4 regions of the Paenibacillus sp. sgz302164 genome follow, and region 3 is predicted to be linked to each of the others. Evidence: predicted binding sites of a transcription regulator. Region 3 holds the regulator's gene; each other region holds the start of a gene.

Region 1 (4,535 bases), on a different contig from region 3:
CGGCCGTAAGGATCATGGACGTTCTGGATCGCGCGCATACGACGCATTTTGGAATTCCCCAGCCCGTCACGGTGTCCCAGAACAAAATCGAGGGCCATGCGATCGTCGTAACCGGGCACAACCTTTATGCGCTGGAGGAACTGCTCAAACAGACCGAGGGCAAAGGAATCAACATCTACACGCATTCCGAAATGCTCCCGGCCCACGGCTACCCGAAATTGAAGCAATACGCGCATCTGAAAGGAAATATCGGCAAAGCGTGGTATGACCAGCGGCGGCTTTTCGAAAAATTCCCGGGAGCCATCCTGGCGACGACGAACTGTGTCATGCCTATAAAAGGCACGTATGCCGACCGCTTTTTCTCCTACGATATTGCCGGTCTGGAGGGTGTCACCAAAATCATCGGCGATGATTTCACCCCTCTGATCGACAAAGCTTTGTCGCTGCCCGCCGTCAGCATTGATTCCGAGCAGCAGCTTACGACCGGATACCATCACGAAACGGTGATCGGGCTCGCTCCCGAAATCATTCAAGCCGTCAAAGCAGGCAAAATAAAACGTTTCTTCGTCATCGCCGGCTGCGATGCGCCCGGCCCTGGCGGCGAGTATTACCGCGAGCTCGCTACATCGCTTCCTAACGATACCGTCATTCTCACGACGTCCTGCGGCAAATTCCGCTTCAACGACGTGGAATACGGAACTGTCGCCGATACCGGCATCCCGCGGTATATCGACCTTGGGCAGTGCAACAATTCCGGCTCCACCGTCAAAATCGCGCTCGCTTTGGCCGACGCTTTCGGCTGCAGCGTCAACGATTTGCCGGTCAGCATCGTCCTCTCCTGGTTCGAGCAAAAAGCCGTCGCCATCCTGCTCGGCTTGTTCAGCCTCGGCATCCAAGATATTCGCATCGGTCCCAAACCGCCGGAATTCATTACCCCGGGCGTTCTGGACGTACTGGTGCAAACCTTCGGACTTAAACTGATCGGAAATGCTCAAGAGGACATGGCAGCGATGCTTGCACTCGCTTAAGCTCCTCCGCCATGGCTTTGCGTACGCATCGGACGATCTCGTCGATGTCCTGCGGCGTCGCTTGATCGATAACAGGGTAAAGAGCCGGGTCTACCGGCGCATAACAGAATCGGGCTACCCAAGCGGGTAGCCTTTTCATATGCGTTCGTTTTCCTGCATCAAGCTTTTTGATGCCTATTTCACAGCTGATGACTCGTCCCTTTTATTAATGGACATTAACGGGTTTTCTGTTCCTTTTCGACTAACCGTTGATTGCGTTGACAAATAGTGGTATATATTTACAGAACCCATTTATAAATAACGAAAATGTTGGCCAATTAGGATCATCTGCTCAGCATACATCGTTACATTGGTTGCGCTGTAATGTGAATCATTTTCCAAAAGGAGTGGAACCGAGTGAATAGAATCATTGTGCCCCTTTGTATATTGGCTTCCGTTTCATTGTTATTTACGGTTGGCGGCAAAAATATAACGAATTACGCACCGACGATAGGATGGTTGTTAGCGATTATATTATTCACAACCGCTATTTTGTTCATTTTTACTCGAAGACACAAAAAGAAAAATAGCAACTAAAATACCTCCTGCGCTCGCTTAAGCTCCTCCGCCATGGCTTCGCGTACGCATCGGACGATCTCGTCGATGTCCTGCTTCGTCGCTTGATCGATATGGATGCCCATAATAACCGTTACGGCCTGATTGAGCTGTGAGGCTGCCAGCCTTGCGAGCTCTGCCGCTAGCGGTTTTTCTCTATGTCCCGGCAGTGTGACGGCTTCTTCGCAGATCCGATGCCCGTCGGGATACGCGACCGCCACAGCCCCGATATGAGCCTGGCCGCCGCCGATCAGAAATACTTTGTCTTTTCCCAGTGAATACGTATGAATATGGATGTTATAGGGTACGGGTTCACTTTTCATGCCGCCCAAACGCCTCCATTCCTGATTCTCCATTACAAAACCGCTTCATTATACGAAAATGCCCGGCCAACTGCATGTGATGAAGATCACGATGCAGTTTTTGCCGCGTCCAAAAGTGCTGAAAGTGATCTATTTCATATCCGGCGATTTCGGCCCATGATACATTATGGGAAAAATGAGTCAGGAGTGGCGGCCATGAAAATCAAACATATAGCGGTAATCGGCGGGGGCATTACGGGGCTGACCGCAGCCTACGAGCTGCACAAACAGTTCGAATCTTCGGGGCAGCCGGTTCAAATCACGCTCCTGGAAAAAAGCGACAGGCTCGGCGGCGTCATTCAAACGCTGCATCGGGACGGCTTTATTATCGAACAAGGCCCGGATGCCTTTTTGTCCCGCAAGACTGCCGTGCTGCATTTGTCCGATGAACTCGGCTTGACCGGCGACTTGACCGGACTGGCCCCGACCGCTTCCAAAAGCTTTATCTGCCTGAAAGGAAAGCTTCACCCCGTGCCTGCAGGCTTGTCCATGGGCATCCCCACGCGAGTGAAGCCGTTCATAGGCACCCGTTTGCTTTCTTTTCCCGGCAAAGTCCGGGCGTCATTGGATTTTCTTTTGCCCAGAAAAAGCACCCCCGGTGACGAATCCATCGGGAGCTTGATTGAACGAAGGCTGGGCGCGGAGGTCGCCGACCGATTGGTCGGACCTATTTTGGGCGGCATCTATGCGGGAGATTTGCACATGCTGAGCACCGCCGCAACTTTTCCGCAGCTGCTTCATATGGAAAAAGAACACCGCAGCCTCATTCTCGGCATGCTTTCCTCCCGCAGCAAAAAGCCGTCACCGGCTCCGGACGCTGCCGTTAGCCAGCTGCCTCCCCATCTTCGCAGCAGCATGTTCCTGACCTACAAAAGCGGACTACGCACGCTGGTCGACCGGCTGGCGGCCGTCCTGACGAAAAGCGGAACCTTCATCAGCATGAACAGTCCCGTTCAGAGCATCTTGCGCCAGCAGGAAAACTATAAAATTGTATTTTCCGGCCATTCGGCGCTGAAAGTCGACGGCATCGTCCTGGCTGCGCCGGCCGAGCAAGCGGCCAGACTCATTCAAGGCGCGCCGCAGCCGCTGACGGAACGGTTGGGGCAAATCCCCAGCACGTCCGTTGCCAACATCGTTATGGCTTTCGATCAAGCTGCGCTCGATCGGTCTCTGCAGGGATCGGGGTTTGTCGTTCCCAGGCAAGAGGGGCTGCTCATCACGGCCTGCACCTGGACTTCGTCGAAATGGACCCACACCGCCCCGCCCGGGAAAGTGCTGATCCGGGCGTATACAGGCCATTGGGGGGATCAGTCTCATGAGGAATTGGACGACTCCGAGCTGGAAAAACGAGTGAAGAAAGAATTAGGCGCCATCCTCGGACTGGCGGCAGCGCCCCTGTTCACGGAAATTACAAGACATACCGGGGCCATGTCCCAATATTCGGTAGGCCATATGGATCGGCTCCAACATATCGAGCGGCAGCTTCAGGAGCAATTTCCGCATCTGGTCGTGGCCGGGAGATCGTATCGCGGCGTCGGAATTCCGGACTGCATTGCGCAGGGCCGGCAAGCGGCCGAACGATTGTTTCAACAACTGCTCACAAATTCTTAAAATGTGCGGCTTTATACTATGATTTTTGTTACAGTGGGCGGTCCGTCCGCTTTGCTACAATGAAGCCACATATGAAGGAGGTAGGATGTTTATGGCTAAAATTCAAGTTTGGAATCCTGAAGACCCGCAATTTTGGAAAAGCGAAGGCAAGCGGCACGCTACCCGAAATTTGTGGATTTCCGTTCCTTCTCTCATGCTGGCCTTTATCGTATGGCAGATCTGGTCTGTTGTCGCTGTCCGGTTGAACGACATCGGATTTCATTTTACACAGGACCAACTGTTCACGCTGGCTGCTATTCCCGGACTGGTAGGCGCAACTTTACGCTTTGTGTACACCTTTGCGGTCGGAACGTTTGGCGGACGCAACTGGACCGTGCTGTCCACGGGCATTCTCGCTATCCCTGCCGTTGGCATCGGAATGGCCGTGCAGAACCCGGACACGCCTTATTCGGTCATGCTCCTTTTGGCAGCGCTTTGCGGCCTGGGCGGCGGAAATTTTTCCTCGTCTTTGTCCAACATCAGCTTCTTTTATCCTAAAAAGGAAAAAGGCACAGCCCTCGGCATCAATGGTGGTCTCGGCAATATGGGCGTATCCGTCGTGCAGTTCGTGACGCCTCTGATTATTACAACCGGAACTTTCGCATTGGTCGGCGGAGAAGGCCAGTTGCTTAAGAACGGGCAGCATGTCTGGCTGCAAAATGCCGCCTTTATTTGGGTCGTGCCTATTCTGATCATGACCGTCATCGCATTTTTCGGCATGAACAATTTGCCCGGAACCAAGCAATCGGTATCCGAACAATTCGTCATCGTCAAGCGCAAGCACACCTGGATTATGACCTGGCTCTACGTGGCCACCTTCGGCTCATTTATCGGATATTCCGCTGCGTTTCCGCTGCTGCTGAAAGCCCAGTTCCCCGAGCATGTGTCGCTGGCATTCCTT
Region 2 (4,535 bases), on a different contig from region 3:
CCTTGCAAAGCCGCCTTGCCCTCCTCACTTCTGCGCCGCTACCTGTGCAGGAGAGGGAAGGCCCACTTCAGCACCACAAATCGAGCAGGAGAGTCGTGGGTTGGGAAAGAACGGCCGCGCCGCCATAGGCGCATAACAAAAGAACAAGTTTTAGTATAAACTTGTTCCCGTGCAAGTATGTGATATGCCCGGTAGTGTAGAGCCGGTTTTTCTTTTTTGTTATAATGAATCAATCAGAAAAAAAAGGGAGCGGTCATAATGGCGGACGTACACGCAGAAATAACACCATTTCAAGAGCAGTGCGATGATTCCTGCGAAGGGACATCCAATGTTGCCGAAATTAAAGAAAAAATGATTTCCGAAACTACCGCGGCGGATTTGTCCGATATTTTCAAAGCTTTAGGAGATCCGACGCGGGTCAAATTGATCTACGCTCTGCTGCAGAGCGAGCTATGCGTCCACGATTTAACGGTTATCCTCGGCATGGGACAATCTGCCGTCTCCCACCAGCTCCGCTACCTGCGCAATTTGCGGATCGTCAAACGGCGCAAGGCGGGGAAGACGGTTTTTTATTCGATTGATGACAGCCATATCGAGCAAATTTTTACGCAGACGCTCCAGCACGTCAAACATAGTTGACCGACCGGCCTGGCTCAAACCCGCTTGCCCTGCACATAATCGGCGTCAAAGAGGAACAGGCGCATTAACAGGATTAGGGACGGAATCAAAATAAGTAGTCCCGCAATAAAGGCAATCACCAGCGCCATGCCCATAGACGGGTTGGTAAAGCTGTCGTGGATCGTAATGTACGGATAAAGAATGTACGGCAAATGGGCTTTTCCGTAACCGAAAAAGGCGAACGCAAACTGCAAAATGACCATGACAAAAGCTAACCCAAGCCGGCGCTGCTTCCAGACCAGCCAGACGGCGGCCAAAAAACAAAGCAGCGAAGCGCCGAACATCCAGCCCAGATCGAGCATGCTCCGAAAATGGTCCGGATTTTGCCTGCTGATCGCGAAAAATACGAACAGGCTGGCTGCGATGGTCGGAGCGCTCCAAAAGAGGGCGTAGCCGCGTACGATTTTGAACGCCGGAAAATCGTGCGCCCTGTAAGCATAGTAGGTCAGAAACATGGCCGAAATATAAAGCACGCTGACAAGCGCAAGCAGGACAACTGCCCAGGTGTACATGCTTCCGAGAAGCGCGCTCCAGTCCAAGACGATGTCTCCGCCGCGTTCGAAAACAACGCCGCCTTCGGAAATGATCAGCACCGCGGACAGCGTCGCCGGGATGAGCAGGCCCGTTGCGCCGTAGATCAGCATGTACCATTTGTTGTCTTTGGAACCGTACGTGCTGAACGCATAGTAGGCTCCCCTGACGGCAAGCAGGACGATGGCGATGCTGCCCGGAACGAGCAGCGCAGTCCCGTAATAGCGGGCTGTTTCCGGGAAAAAGCCGACCATGCCGATGTAGAAAAAGACGAGGAAGACGTTGGTGACTTCCCAGACGGGCGACAAGTATCTTTCGATGACTTTATGAATGATATGCTTTTTCATCGTGATCACGGAATAGTAGCTGAAAAATCCTGCGCCGAAGTCGATGGACGCCACGATCAAATAACCGAACAAAAATATCCATAACACCGTTATTCCCAATAGTTCCAAATTCATCGTTGACCGCCCTCCTTTGCGATGCCAAGCGCGATTAGCTCGTTCGAGACGTTGTTTTTTCGGAAAAGCTTGGACAGCACTTTAACCGCAGTCAGCGCCAGCACCAGATACAGCAGACAAAACAGGAGCAGCATCGTATCGACCTGTTGGGAAGACGTGGCTGCTTCCGCAACCTTCATATACCCGCGCAAAATCCAGGGCTGCCGTCCGACCTCCGCATAAAACCATCCGGATTGAATCCCGATCATCGACAGCGGTCCGCACAAAATAATGACGAACAGCAGCCACTTCGGATACGGCTTGCCATAGGCTTTGCGGGAAAACCAGAGGTGCAAAACCGCCGCGACAATCGTAAACATGCCAATACTGACCATGATATCGAAAAAATAATGAACGTACAGCGGAGGGCGCAAATCCTCCGGAATATCGTTCAGTCCTTTGACTTCCGCACCCGGTGTGCCTCCGGCCAAAATGCTGAGCGCGTACGGGATTTTCAACCCGTATTTGATCTCACGGTCTTCCGTCAAAATACCGCCGAGCACGAGCGGCGCATTCGTGGAAGTTTCGAAATGCCATTCGGCTGCGGCCAGCTTTTCCGGCTGGTTTTTGGCCAGAAATTTCCCCGACAAATCCCCGATGAAGGCGGTAGCCAGTGAGAAAACGAGACCTGCGGCGACCGTCAGTTTCAGTGCTTTTTTGGCGTATACGGCGTCGCCTCTTTTTCGGAGAAGCGAGTAGGCGGCAATAGCTGCCAGTATGAAAGCGCCGGTCATGTAGGCCGAGGAGAGCACATGGGCCACTTTGGTCGGCATGGAAGGGTTGAACATCGCGAGCAGCGGCTTCACGTTCGTAATCATTCCGTCCTTCAAGGTGAATCCTTGGGGAGTATTCATAAACGCGTTAACCGTTGTAATAAAAAATGCGGAAGCCGAGGAGCCCAAAACGACCGGCACCAGAAGCAGCAAATGAAGCTTCGGTTTGACCCGTTCCCAGGTGTACAAATAGATGCCGAGGAAAATCGCTTCGATGAAAAAGGCGAACGTTTCCAGAAAAAGCGGCAGGGCGATGGCCTGACCGGCTATTTTCATAAAATTCGGCCAAAGCAGGCTGAGCTGGAGGCCGATGGCCGTCCCGGTTACGACGCCAATGGCCACGGTAATGACAAATCCGCGCGCCCATCTGCGGGCGAGCAGCGTGTAGTAAGGATCTTTGCGCTGTATGCCGACAAGTTCGGCGAGCATAATCATCACCGGCACGCCGACGCCGATCGTTGCGAAAATGATATGAAACGATAAAGTAAGCTCCGTGAGCATGCGGCTGTAAAAAACGGGATCGTAGTTAGGCATAAGGTTTCATCTCCTTTTGGCATGGTGTTGGCGGGTTTCAAAAAAGCTTTCTGACAAAAGAGGCAAGCATTACAAAAGCGACGGCAAACATTAAAATCATGAGGCGTTTTTCGTGTTTTTGCGACGGGCTCAAGCGGATCACCTTCTTATCATCATGTTGGGACTGCTTAGTTTTATATTACCGCATGGTTGTGATTTATTTCACATAAACTGTGAAGACGCATTGAACAAAGTTTTACAATATTCAAAACGAAAGGGGGGGATTTGAAATTTCATTCTTCGGCAGCATGTCCCTATATCTTTCCATGTAGAGTTTCCTTGAATCCACAAAAAGATCATAATATAATAGATTCAATCAGTAGGTATTGGGTTAATTGTATAATTTTATATTAGAAAGGATAATTTCTATGGAATATGTCGAAATTAATCCTCGAATTGAATCATTCATCAACAGACACTCCACACCCACTTGGATTATTGAAGATGCGACGACAGATTTTGTCGATTTAACATATATTTTTAAGGGAAGGGCTTACTACTCCATTAATGGCACTGTCCATGAAGTCAATCAAGGGGAACTCATATGTATTCCTAAAGGCAGCCGCCGAAGCGCAACCACTGACCCCACAAATTTGATGACCAGTTATGCACTGAACATCCAACTCTATGATCTGGAAGGCAAGGACGTTCATTTGCCGTTTCCTTTAATTTCACATATCGACGAGCCAGAAGAATTGCATTCATTGTACAATGAGTTGACATTTGAATGGTTAAAGAAAAATAAAGGTCATGAATTGAAAGCGCGTGCATTGCTGTTTCTGATTCTTCATTATTATTTCAAGTCTTTGTACTATAAAGACAACAATGCGAATATAGACAAACGCATTCAGAAATCTATTAGATACATTTTAAGCAACTTGCAGAATCAAATTGAAGTTGAGGAGCTGGCATCTGTTGCCGGCTTGACTACCGCGTATTTTGGAACTCTATTTAAGAAATACATGGGGGCATCCGTTAAAGAGTATATCAATAGAATGAAAATCAACAATGCTGAGAATATTCTCCTTAGCGGTGAGTTTACCGTTCGGGAAGCTGCTTATAAATGCGGTTTTGAAGACATTTATTATTTCAGCAAGCTATTCAAAAAAATAAAGGGTTTTCCCCCCTCCAGAATTTTAATAGAAAATAGCAGATCTGATCGGCAGGAATTTGAAACCCTAAATAAGTAGAATAAATCGGACTTATCGCGGAAGCAGCGATAGGTCTTTTTTTATGCAAAGATAGGGGAGTTTAATAAAAATGTTATCCATAATTAATACAAACGGTTAAAAGTTTGTCCATGGATATTGAAAGCGCTTAAAATTACAATTCAAATATAAAAAATACAAAAAGGAGAGTACACCAAATGGAGAGGAACGATGTAATGAAAACGGAAGCAAGCACGAAAACCTCCATTCTTGCAGTCAAAGGAGGTGGCATCGCCTATTTGAAACGACAATGGCCGCTCTACATCATGATG
Region 3 (4,535 bases):
ATTCCTTCCTCCTCCTCGCATACGCTGCTCGGCTCCCTGGCCGGTGCGGTAATTGCCGGAGCAGGCATGAGCTCCGTGAACTGGGGCGGTTTCACCGAAATTATCATCATCCTCATTTTATCGCCGATCATTGCTTTTGCAGCGGGCTTTGTGATCATGATCCTGATTAAGTACATCATCCTTTGGTCGGGCAACACTTCGCGTTCCAAGCTGAACCGGATGTTCCGTTCTTTGCAGGTACTGTCAGCCGCGCTGCTGTCCTACTCCCACGGCGGCAACGACGCGCAGAAGGCGATGGGCATCATCGTGTTCGGGCTTGTTGCAGCGGGTTATCAAACGGATCTGGATGTGCCTTTGTGGGTAAAAATCGCCGCGGCTACAGCCATGGGCCTCGGAACGTCCATCGGCGGCTGGCGCATCATCAAAACGATCAGCCGCAAAATTATTAAAATCGAGCCGATCAACGGCTTCGCCTCCGATTTGACATCGTCGATCATTATACAAGCATCCACCCATATGGGGATGCCTCTGTCAACGACGCACGTCATTTCATCGTCCATTATCGGAACGGGAAGCGTCCTGCGCTTCCATGAAGTCCAATGGGCAACCGTCGGCAAAATGATCATGACCTGGGTCATTACCATCCCGATCAGCATCGTCTTGTCTTACTCGATTTACTTCGTGTTGTTTAAGTTGTTTTAGATGAAAAACCCGGGCCGCTATGGCTCGGTTTTTTTGTTGTTTTTGCAAAGCGCGGCGGGGCGCTGCAATGCGGCTGTGGAGCGAGCCGCTTGTGCGCTGCATGCTCTGTGGAGCGAGCAGCATACGCGCTGCTTGCGCTGTTGAGCGAGCAGCATACGCGCTGCTTGCGCTGTTGAGCGAGCGCTTGCGCGCTGCTTGCTCTGTGGAGCGAGCGCTTGAACGCTGTATACGGCTGTGGAGTGAGGCGCTTGTGCGCTGCTTGCGCTCTGGAACGTGCGCTTGTGCGCTGCTTGCGTTGTTTTACGAGCCGCTTGTTAACGCTCTGCGATAGCCGCTCTCAGCGTCGAATTGAATGGCTACAGTACGTTAGATGTGCGCACAAGATCGCGTATTTGTTTGTTGACCTTCGCAATCAGGAGCGGTTTTAAAACCGAACTTTCACCGGTTTCCGCTTCTTTTTGCCGTCCGCCCAAAGACGGCACTTCGCGCCAATGAAACGAATTGGCTCGACAGCCGGAAAAAACTACAAAACTCCCATGACGCCGTAGACGTTACCCCCACAGAATGAAAACAATCGTCTACTGAAACAATTTCAAGCTTTAAAAGCGTAAAAGTTGGAAACGAGTACATTATTTTCGTTAAAATATAGGCTGCTGAGAAAACATACATTGGAGAGACGCATCATATTACGGGTAGAAAACCAGACTGTTGATAAAGTAACGGGGTAGAGGAACCAAAAGGGGCACAATCACTCTTCAGTAACCTACGGCTCTCTCCTGTACGGGTTACGGCGTTGGAACAAGCAGCCTGGCACAGAAAAAACCTGCGAAAGTGCAGGCTTTTTCAGCAGAAATGGTTCATTTCGGCAAAAAGCCTGCGATTGTGCAGGAATTTTCGCTAAAAACGATTCTCAGCCCATGTTCGCGGCGAAAAGCCTGCACATTTGCAGGAATTTTTCGTATCCAGCGCATCAGCGAGCAAAAAACTGTACTTTTGCAGGTTTTCTCCACGTTGCTAAGCAAATGTACTGCCTGCTGCCATGCGAGTTTTTCGCCGATCCAGCTTCCGGAGGCTTCTGCAGGGTTTTGTTTCTCTTCTGCAGTTTTCTGCGGGTTCCTGCAGGTTTCCGCGAGTTTCCACTGGTTCGTTTCTCCTCTGCAGGTTTCTGCAGCTTTCCCCTGCGTCCTGCTGCAAGTTTCCGCATAGCGCGAGCCCTTAGGGCCTTTGCGGCCGGAGTCTTGGCCTAGTCCAAATAATAGGCCAGACTCTGCAGCTCGGTCGTGAAATCGGCATGGTGCACGCGGATTTCGGGCGGCACCTTAATGATGACCGGAGCAAAATTAAGAATCGCTTCAATGCCGGCTTCGACGAATTGATTCGCCACATTTTGCGCTTCCGCTGCCGGTACCGTAATGATGCCGATTCTGACGCCAAGCCGCGATATCGCTTCTTTCAGCTCGTGCGTCGGCTGCACGATCAAATTATTGATCGTCTCGCCCGTTTTCTCGGGCATCGCGTCGAATACGGCGACAATTTTCATATCGTTGCGCAAATATGTGTTGTAGTTGCACAGTGCCCGCCCCAGGTTGCCCGCCCCGACCAGAGCGACCCGGATATGGCGGTCCAGCTTCAAGATCTGCCTGATCTTCTCGATGAGATAGCCGACGTCGTAGCCGATCCCTTTTTTGCCGAATTCCCCGAAATAGGCCAAATCTTTGCGGATTTGCGCGGGGTTCAAATCGAGCTTTTGCCCCAGATCCTGCGACGAGACCGTCATAATATTTTTCATCGCCAGCTCGTTCAAAAACCGCAAATAAATCGGCAGCCGGCGGACTACAGCTTCGGATATTTTTTGTGTCTTCACCGCTGCGCCTCCCCCATCCATTCCTCAATTCTTGGAATCATTTGTTCCGTCGTCATATGTTCAATCTTCGGACCGGGCAGCGAATAAAGAAAATATTTGCCGTACTGCGTATCGATAACGCGGGTATCGTAAATAATAACGATTCCTTTATCCGTAGCCCGCCGCACGAGCCGCCCGAATCCTTGCTTGAAACGAATGACCGCCTGCGGCACGGAAAATTTCATAAACGGATTTTCGTTCCGCTTTTTAATATTTTCACATTTGGCTTCAATGAGCGGGTGATTCGGAGGCTGAAACGGAAGCCGAATAATAGCCAAGCAGGACAACGCATCGCCCGGGATGTCCACGCCTTCCCAGAACGAGCTTGTACCCAGCAGCACGCAGGAATGGTGGTCCTGGAACATGCGGGTCAGCTTGCTGCGGTTGCCGCTGTCTACGCCCTGTCCAAGCACGGTAATCCCATGCGGCTTTAACCGCTCCTTCATGCCGGCATGAATCTGCTTTAACATCCGGTTGGATGTAAACAGCACGAGCATTCGGCCGTTGGTAACCAAAGCGACATTGCTTAAAGAATCGATAAGTGCTTGTATGAAAACGGCGTCCCCGGAAGGGCCTTTAATCGTCGGAAAATCTCTGGGAATACAGACCAGCGCCTGCTCCCTGTAATTGAACGGGGACGGAAGCTGCACCGTTTTGAGCTTGCCGGCCTCTTCGCCGGCGGGAATTTGCAAACCGAGCTGATCGGCCGAGTATTGGAACGATTTGTTCACGGATAACGTAGCCGAAGTCAAAATGATGCTGTCTTTATTTTTGAAAAAATGCTCCTGAAGCAGCGGACTCACATCCGTCGGCACACTGATCAGCTGCAGCGACTTGCTCTTGGAATACGTGCCGGCTTCCATCCAGTATACGTAACCTTGATCCTCCATTTTCATGAAAAAATGAAGCGCATCCCGGTGCCCGTAAAGCTCCTTCAAAGTTCCGTTCAAATCCGTCACGATGCTCTGGACTTCCAGAACTTCCTGCATCTCTTTGATCTCGCTCAGCATTTTGTCGAGCGTGCGGAGCGTATCGTTCATGCTCAAATAAATGTTGTCCTCCATCATCGTCAGCTCGCTCCAATGCGCCGGCAGCGCCTCGGGCTTCATGCGCAGCACGTATTGCGAGTTCTCCGATTGCGACGGGTCGCTTTTTGCCGTAAGCAGCTCGTACAACCCTTCGCTCAAACGCTCCCAGTCTTCCTTGATCTGCACGATTTTCGGGTACAAACCGTCTATCGCTGCGCTCCAGGCCAAAGCTCTCTCCTGCTCTTCCGCCGCCTTCTGAAGACGAAAGCGGAGCATAGGCAGCTGCCCGCTGCGGTTGTCTTTATACAACCACTGCAAAGAATGGTAAAACGCGCCCGAGTGCAGCTCGATCCCCAGATGCTTGCTGGCCACTTCTTCAAAGTGGTGTGCTTCGTCGATGACCAGATGCTTGTAGCCGGGCAGCAGGCGGTTCTCGGCCTTCATATCGGTAAACAACAGCGAATGGTTCGTTATGATGACATCTGACGTGTTCGCATCGTGGCGGGCGCGGTGGTAGAAACATTTTTTGAACCAGGGGCACATACGGTTCAGGCAGGAATCGGTATCGCTGGCCACCGAATGCCAGAACTGCGCGCCTTTATTGCCGAAATTCAGCTCCTCTTCGTCCCCGTGTTTCGTTTCGCTGAGCCATACGACCATTTGAGCCGCTGTGACCGAGTCGTCCTTGCCGTACTCGTAATCGCGCGTGACCAGCTTGTTTTCGAACTTGCGCAAGCAAAGATAATGACTTCTGCCTTTCAATACGGCCGCTTTAAAAGGTATCGGAAAAATGTCCTTCAGCAGCGGAATATCCCGCTCGCGCAGCTGTTCCTGCAAATTAATCGTATGCGTGCTGACGATCACTTTTTTATCGTGTTTGATTCCGTAATACAGCGCAGGAA
Region 4 (4,535 bases), on a different contig from region 3:
GAACCCTTGGGAAGGGGAATCCCGGCTTTTTGTTTCGCGGCCCGTACTTTCAGCGCGGTTCCGGTGCAACCGAAATGAACTTCCTCCGCTACCGGGCCGGTTTGCCATATCCAAGCTGTGCTTTGGCTGCGTCCGACATCATGTTCGGCGTCCAGGGCGGTTCCCATACGACTTGGACTTTGACGGATTTGAAGCCCAACTGGCCTTGGAGGACGTACTTGGCGCCCCCGGCAATCGTATCGTGCAGCGGGCAGCCCGGCGTAGTAAGCGTCATGCGGACAACAAGCTCATCCTCTTTCCAATCTATCCCATATATAAGCCCGAGATCGACAATATTGACCCCCAACTCCGGATCGTTCACCTGCTGCAGCAGACCGAGAATGCGTTCTTCCGATCTTTCGTCCATATGCCATTGCTCCTTTCGTCAACGGGTAAACACAAGCGAGATGAAAGAAATATATCCGAGTGAAACGACGGAAAATACGACTCCGCCGACGACTGCCAAAGTCTGTACGCCTAACATCAAACCGGAAAACAGAAGCAGCAGAGAGCAAGCAAGGGCGGTTAGGCCGGTTTGAACTCTTTTTTCTCCCAGCAGTTCCGCCAATGTCGGTATGCCGGGTTTTCCCGCTTGCGGGCCATATTTGTGCGTCCACCATAAAAATGGCACAATTTTGGATAAATAACACAAAATCGTAAAGCCAACCCAACCCGCCAAATAGATCCAGCCGGCAAGCGTGACAAATTCGGCCGTCAATGCACGATGTGTGTTCCACGCTAAATACACCAGCATCACAGCGGCAGCGCCGGCAAGAACGCGGCTGCTCCAAACGGACCATGCGATCCCCGCACCCGGATGCCGCTTATGGCGGTATTTGCGGATCTGGGCAAGATGCCAATTATACGCGGCAAGGGCTAGCGTTATACATAGGAATGCGGTCCATTTTGCCCAAAAACCCCATTCAAACAGGAAGGCAGCTGCACCCGTTAAAACGCCGAGATTCCACAAACAAAGCGTAACACTCCGCGATCTTGTCGGAAATCCATGCGCCAAATAGAACATGGGCGCCATTTTGTAGCTGAATCCGGTAATGAGCATCCCGAACCAACCTACGGCCCCGAGCCAAATATGCGCGCCGAATAATCGTTCATGCAGCATGTTCCACTCACCCAGCGCAAAATTCAGCCCCATAGCCATGCCGGAAATCCCTGTCAAAACCAGATACAAAACGGAGCAGGCCGTGCTGACAGTAATAGCGTCCCACTGTGCGGCGCGGAATAAGGTGACGGCCATGTTCCAGGCGAACAGGAAAATACCGATCAGCGCAATCGTTGCAAAGCCCGCGATCCAGGCAACTTTCCCTTCCGCAAAACCGTACAGCAATCCGGCTGTGCCGACCGTAAAAAACGCGTAATGAACGTAAGCAAGCTTTTCACTGTAAACGTTCGACTGCAAAATAACATGAATGAGCTGGTATACGGCTCCCATCGCAATCATCGTGGCCCATCCCAATATGAGCAAATGAATGTGAAACCAGCCGGACGGACCGCGCATATAGCCGTTCATCCAATCGGCCAGCGCGGCCAGCGAAGATAGATGAAACAGCACAAACCCGGTGATTCCCGTTACAATGAACAAAAAGGGGAGTCGGAACATCGGCGTTCACCTCTTCACCTTTTGTATGGCAACACGGGCGGAGCCGTCCGGCTGCTCTTCGATCTTATACACATAGCCAAGAGCATTCAATTCCTCGATGAGAAAAGCGGGCACCCGATCATTGTGAATGATCACTTCGTCGCCAAGTCCGCACGCTTCCAGTGCGCTTAATGTGCGAATCATCGGCTGCGGCGGTTCAAGCCCACGGTTGTCGAGTTCTATCGTCCTTTTATCGGCTGCCGCTGTTTCTTTGCACTCCGGGGCTTCTTCCGCCATTTTTGCCGTCCAATCCTCCGGGGAATCCAGCCATTTCTTGTTTTTCTTATTTACAAAAGTGACCTTCCAGTGCTGCAAGTCGATTTGCTCTGTTTTGTGGGCATACCCTTTCAGTTTCATAATCCCCAGCAAGGGAGTCGGCTTTATTGTGGCGTGCAAAACAAAGATATCGTCGATTTCTAATGAACGGACCTGATCCATAATCATTTGAAAAGGCTCCATTTTTTGCTGCAAATAAGGTCTTACATCCAATTCGAAAGTTCGCGAAGCTGCAGGTTTCATTTTGGATCACCTCCCCGTACCGAATATCGTTTATTTCGCCGGCAAGTTTTGATTACAGGTACAGTATAAAGGAGCGATGCGAGCGGCTTTGTGATTGGAATCACAATCAAGCAAAACGATATTCGGACATCGTGATATTGATCACAGATGGAATGTATCCGGTCCCGTACAATCGATGTAAAAGAACGTCGGGAGTGAGAGCCGAATCCGCTGCCCGGGATATCGGGCGAGCGGCTCTTGCTGCCGATCCAAGGAGGTACTGCACCATGAAGTCGGAGTTTGTTTTGGATATATGTTTTATTCGTGAAAGAAGTTTGGAGGATCGGTTCATCCAATCGGTAGAATTGCTCCTGGAGAGCCTTTTTGCCGGCAAAGCGCGCTGGAATGCGGCTGAAAAGCAGGAAGAAGGGCTGGACATTGTCATCGCCGAAGTTGCAGGGCATGGAGATTGGGAGGAAGAGGAGGACATGATCCGGTATTTGAAAGAGCATGCGCCTTCCCATTTTTGGGAGTGGCTGCAAGGATACCGGCTGGAGATCGATGTGAAGCAGAAGGCGGAATGCAGCCATTGCGGCAAACATGCATCCGCGGCAGGAGCTTCATGATCGGGCGGCGAGCGCTGTCATCAAAATGCGCATAGTGCCGGAACATGCAAAGAAAGCGCCGGGTTAGAGGGACTGAGCTGAGACTGAGACTGAGCTCCCTAACCCGGCGCTCTTTTTGCGCTGTCTTAAAAACGCGGCGATTGCGGCCAATGCGGCGGCTTGTCTCGATCGGGAATGACAAACGAAATCGTCGTTCCCACGTCCGGCTGGCTCCGAATCGTCAAGCCCCGGCCGTACCGCTGCGTCAATCGGCGGTTCGTATTCAGCAGACCGATGCCTCTTTCGTTCTTTCCGGCCTGGTCAAGCAGCTGGCGGACTTTTTGTTCGTCCATGCCTTTGCCGTCATCCTTGATCTCAAAAAGAGTGGCGCGCTCCAGGCGGGCAATCCGGATATACACCGTGCCGCCTCTGGCTCTGCTGAGCAGGCCGTGCTGGACCGCATTTTCGACCAATGGCTGCAGAGTGAGCGGCGGAAGAAGCAGATCGATGTCAGGTTCGATATCCCACTGGACGGACAGACGCTCCTCAAAGCGTTCCTGCTCGATAAACAGATAGGCCCGCACCAACTCCAGTTCATGGGCGAGCTCAACCAGCTGCTCCGAATTCAAAAAGTCGATGCTGATTCGCAAATACGATGTAAAAGCTTCTGTGAGGCTGCGCATTTTGTCCGTGCTGATCTCGCTTAACGCCATAATGGCATTGAGCGTATTGAACAGAAAATGGGGATGAATTTGCGCTTGCAAATAGGCGGCCTCCATACGCAGGCTTTCGTTGATCGACTGCTTTAACGTCGTCAGCGACCGGACGCGGTATTTCAGCTCCATGGCGTCGACCGGCTTGGCGATGTAATCGTTGGCTCCCGACAAAAAGCCGGAATAAATATCTTCGGGCTGGCTGCGCGCAGTCAGCAGCAAAATCGGCAGCTCCGAGCTCGTGAAGCGCTCCCGCACAAGGCGCGTCAGCTCATAGCCGGACATATGCGGCATCATGACGTCGGCGATCAGCAAGTCCCACGGCTCCGTACCGAGCAGCTCCAGAGCTTCCTGGGCGGACATGACGCTTTTGATGTTATACGGGTCCGCGGAAAAAATGCTGGCCAGCACCCGCAAATTTACCGGATCGTCGTCCACGGCAAGTATGTTCAGCCGATCGGCAGCAGGGTGCACGTCCCTCATAACGGCGGCCTCGGCGGCAGCGGCATTCCCGATAAACAGCCCGCCGGCGGCTTTCATGTACGACTCGGCTCCATGGTCGGTATGCGACAGCGGGAAAGCGTCGCCTGAATGCTGGGCCAAAGGGAGCGTAAAGCTGAACACCGAGCCTTGCCCCGGCTCGGACTGCATGGACAGCACGCCGCCATGCAGCTCCACAAGCTGCTTGCAGATGCTCAGTCCAAGCCCGATGCCGCCGCCGCTTATTCCTTGCGGTCCTTGCTCGTACGGCAAAAATATGCGCTCTTGCGTTTCCGCATCCATCCCGCATCCGGTATCCGTCACATGGATGACAGCTTGACCGTTTCTGATCTCTGCCGAAATTGTCACCGTGCCATAATCGGTGTATTTAATGGCGTTGTGCAGCAGGTTGAATAAAATTTGCACAAGCCTCTGCTCATCGGCAAAAACGGGCGGCATGGATTGTGCAATATCCATTTTCAGCCGGACGGGCGTGCCGTCGGTCATAAATTCAAGCATGTCGATAACGCCGGAAGCGACCGA

The links. The regulator Rex, encoded in region 3, represses fermentation and respiration genes when NADH is low (regulators of the CRP and FNR family bind a similar motif). The targets are predictions, from matches to a motif close to TTGTGAAATATTTCACAA.
Region 1: lpdD (prenylated flavin chaperone LpdD) is a predicted target of Rex. The motif match lies at 2,068-2,085, and genes of this name have one in related genera.
Region 2: AC0LWT_RS08450 (cytochrome ubiquinol oxidase subunit I) is a predicted target of Rex. The motif match lies at 3,206-3,223, and genes of this name have one in related genera.
Region 4: AC0LWT_RS14215 (DUF2249 domain-containing protein) is a predicted target of Rex. The motif match lies at 2,304-2,321, and genes of this name have one in related genera.

The regions. Positions count from the first base shown of each region.
Region 1 covers NZ_JBVYOL010000008.1:201,776-206,310, reverse strand. Annotated here, with positions in the region: gene hcp (hydroxylamine reductase) at 1-1,028, shown strand, start outside; gene lpdD (prenylated flavin chaperone LpdD) at 1,601-1,945, opposite strand; gene hemG (protoporphyrinogen oxidase) at 2,141-3,595, shown strand; gene AC0LWT_RS15445 (NarK family nitrate/nitrite MFS transporter) at 3,687-4,535, shown strand, end outside.
Region 2 covers NZ_JBVYOL010000004.1:85,285-89,819, forward strand. Annotated here, with positions in the region: gene AC0LWT_RS08440 (ArsR/SmtB family transcription factor) at 259-639, shown strand; gene AC0LWT_RS08445 (cytochrome d ubiquinol oxidase subunit II) at 654-1,670, opposite strand; gene AC0LWT_RS08450 (cytochrome ubiquinol oxidase subunit I) at 1,667-3,016, opposite strand; gene AC0LWT_RS08455 (helix-turn-helix domain-containing protein) at 3,424-4,245, shown strand; gene AC0LWT_RS08460 (ABC transporter permease) at 4,530-4,535, shown strand, end outside.
Region 3 covers NZ_JBVYOL010000006.1:22,689-27,223, forward strand. Annotated here, with positions in the region: gene AC0LWT_RS11375 (inorganic phosphate transporter) at 1-702, shown strand, start outside; gene AC0LWT_RS11380 (hypothetical protein) at 1,534-1,908, shown strand; gene AC0LWT_RS11385 (redox-sensing transcriptional repressor Rex) at 1,946-2,566, opposite strand; gene dinG (ATP-dependent DNA helicase DinG) at 2,563-4,535, opposite strand, start outside.
Region 4 covers NZ_JBVYOL010000007.1:270,220-274,754, reverse strand. Annotated here, with positions in the region: gene AC0LWT_RS14225 (metal-sulfur cluster assembly factor) at 89-406, opposite strand; gene AC0LWT_RS14220 (hypothetical protein) at 425-1,657, opposite strand; gene AC0LWT_RS14215 (DUF2249 domain-containing protein) at 1,664-2,215, opposite strand; gene AC0LWT_RS14210 (hypothetical protein) at 2,482-2,820, shown strand; gene AC0LWT_RS14205 (ATP-binding protein) at 2,946-4,535, opposite strand, start outside.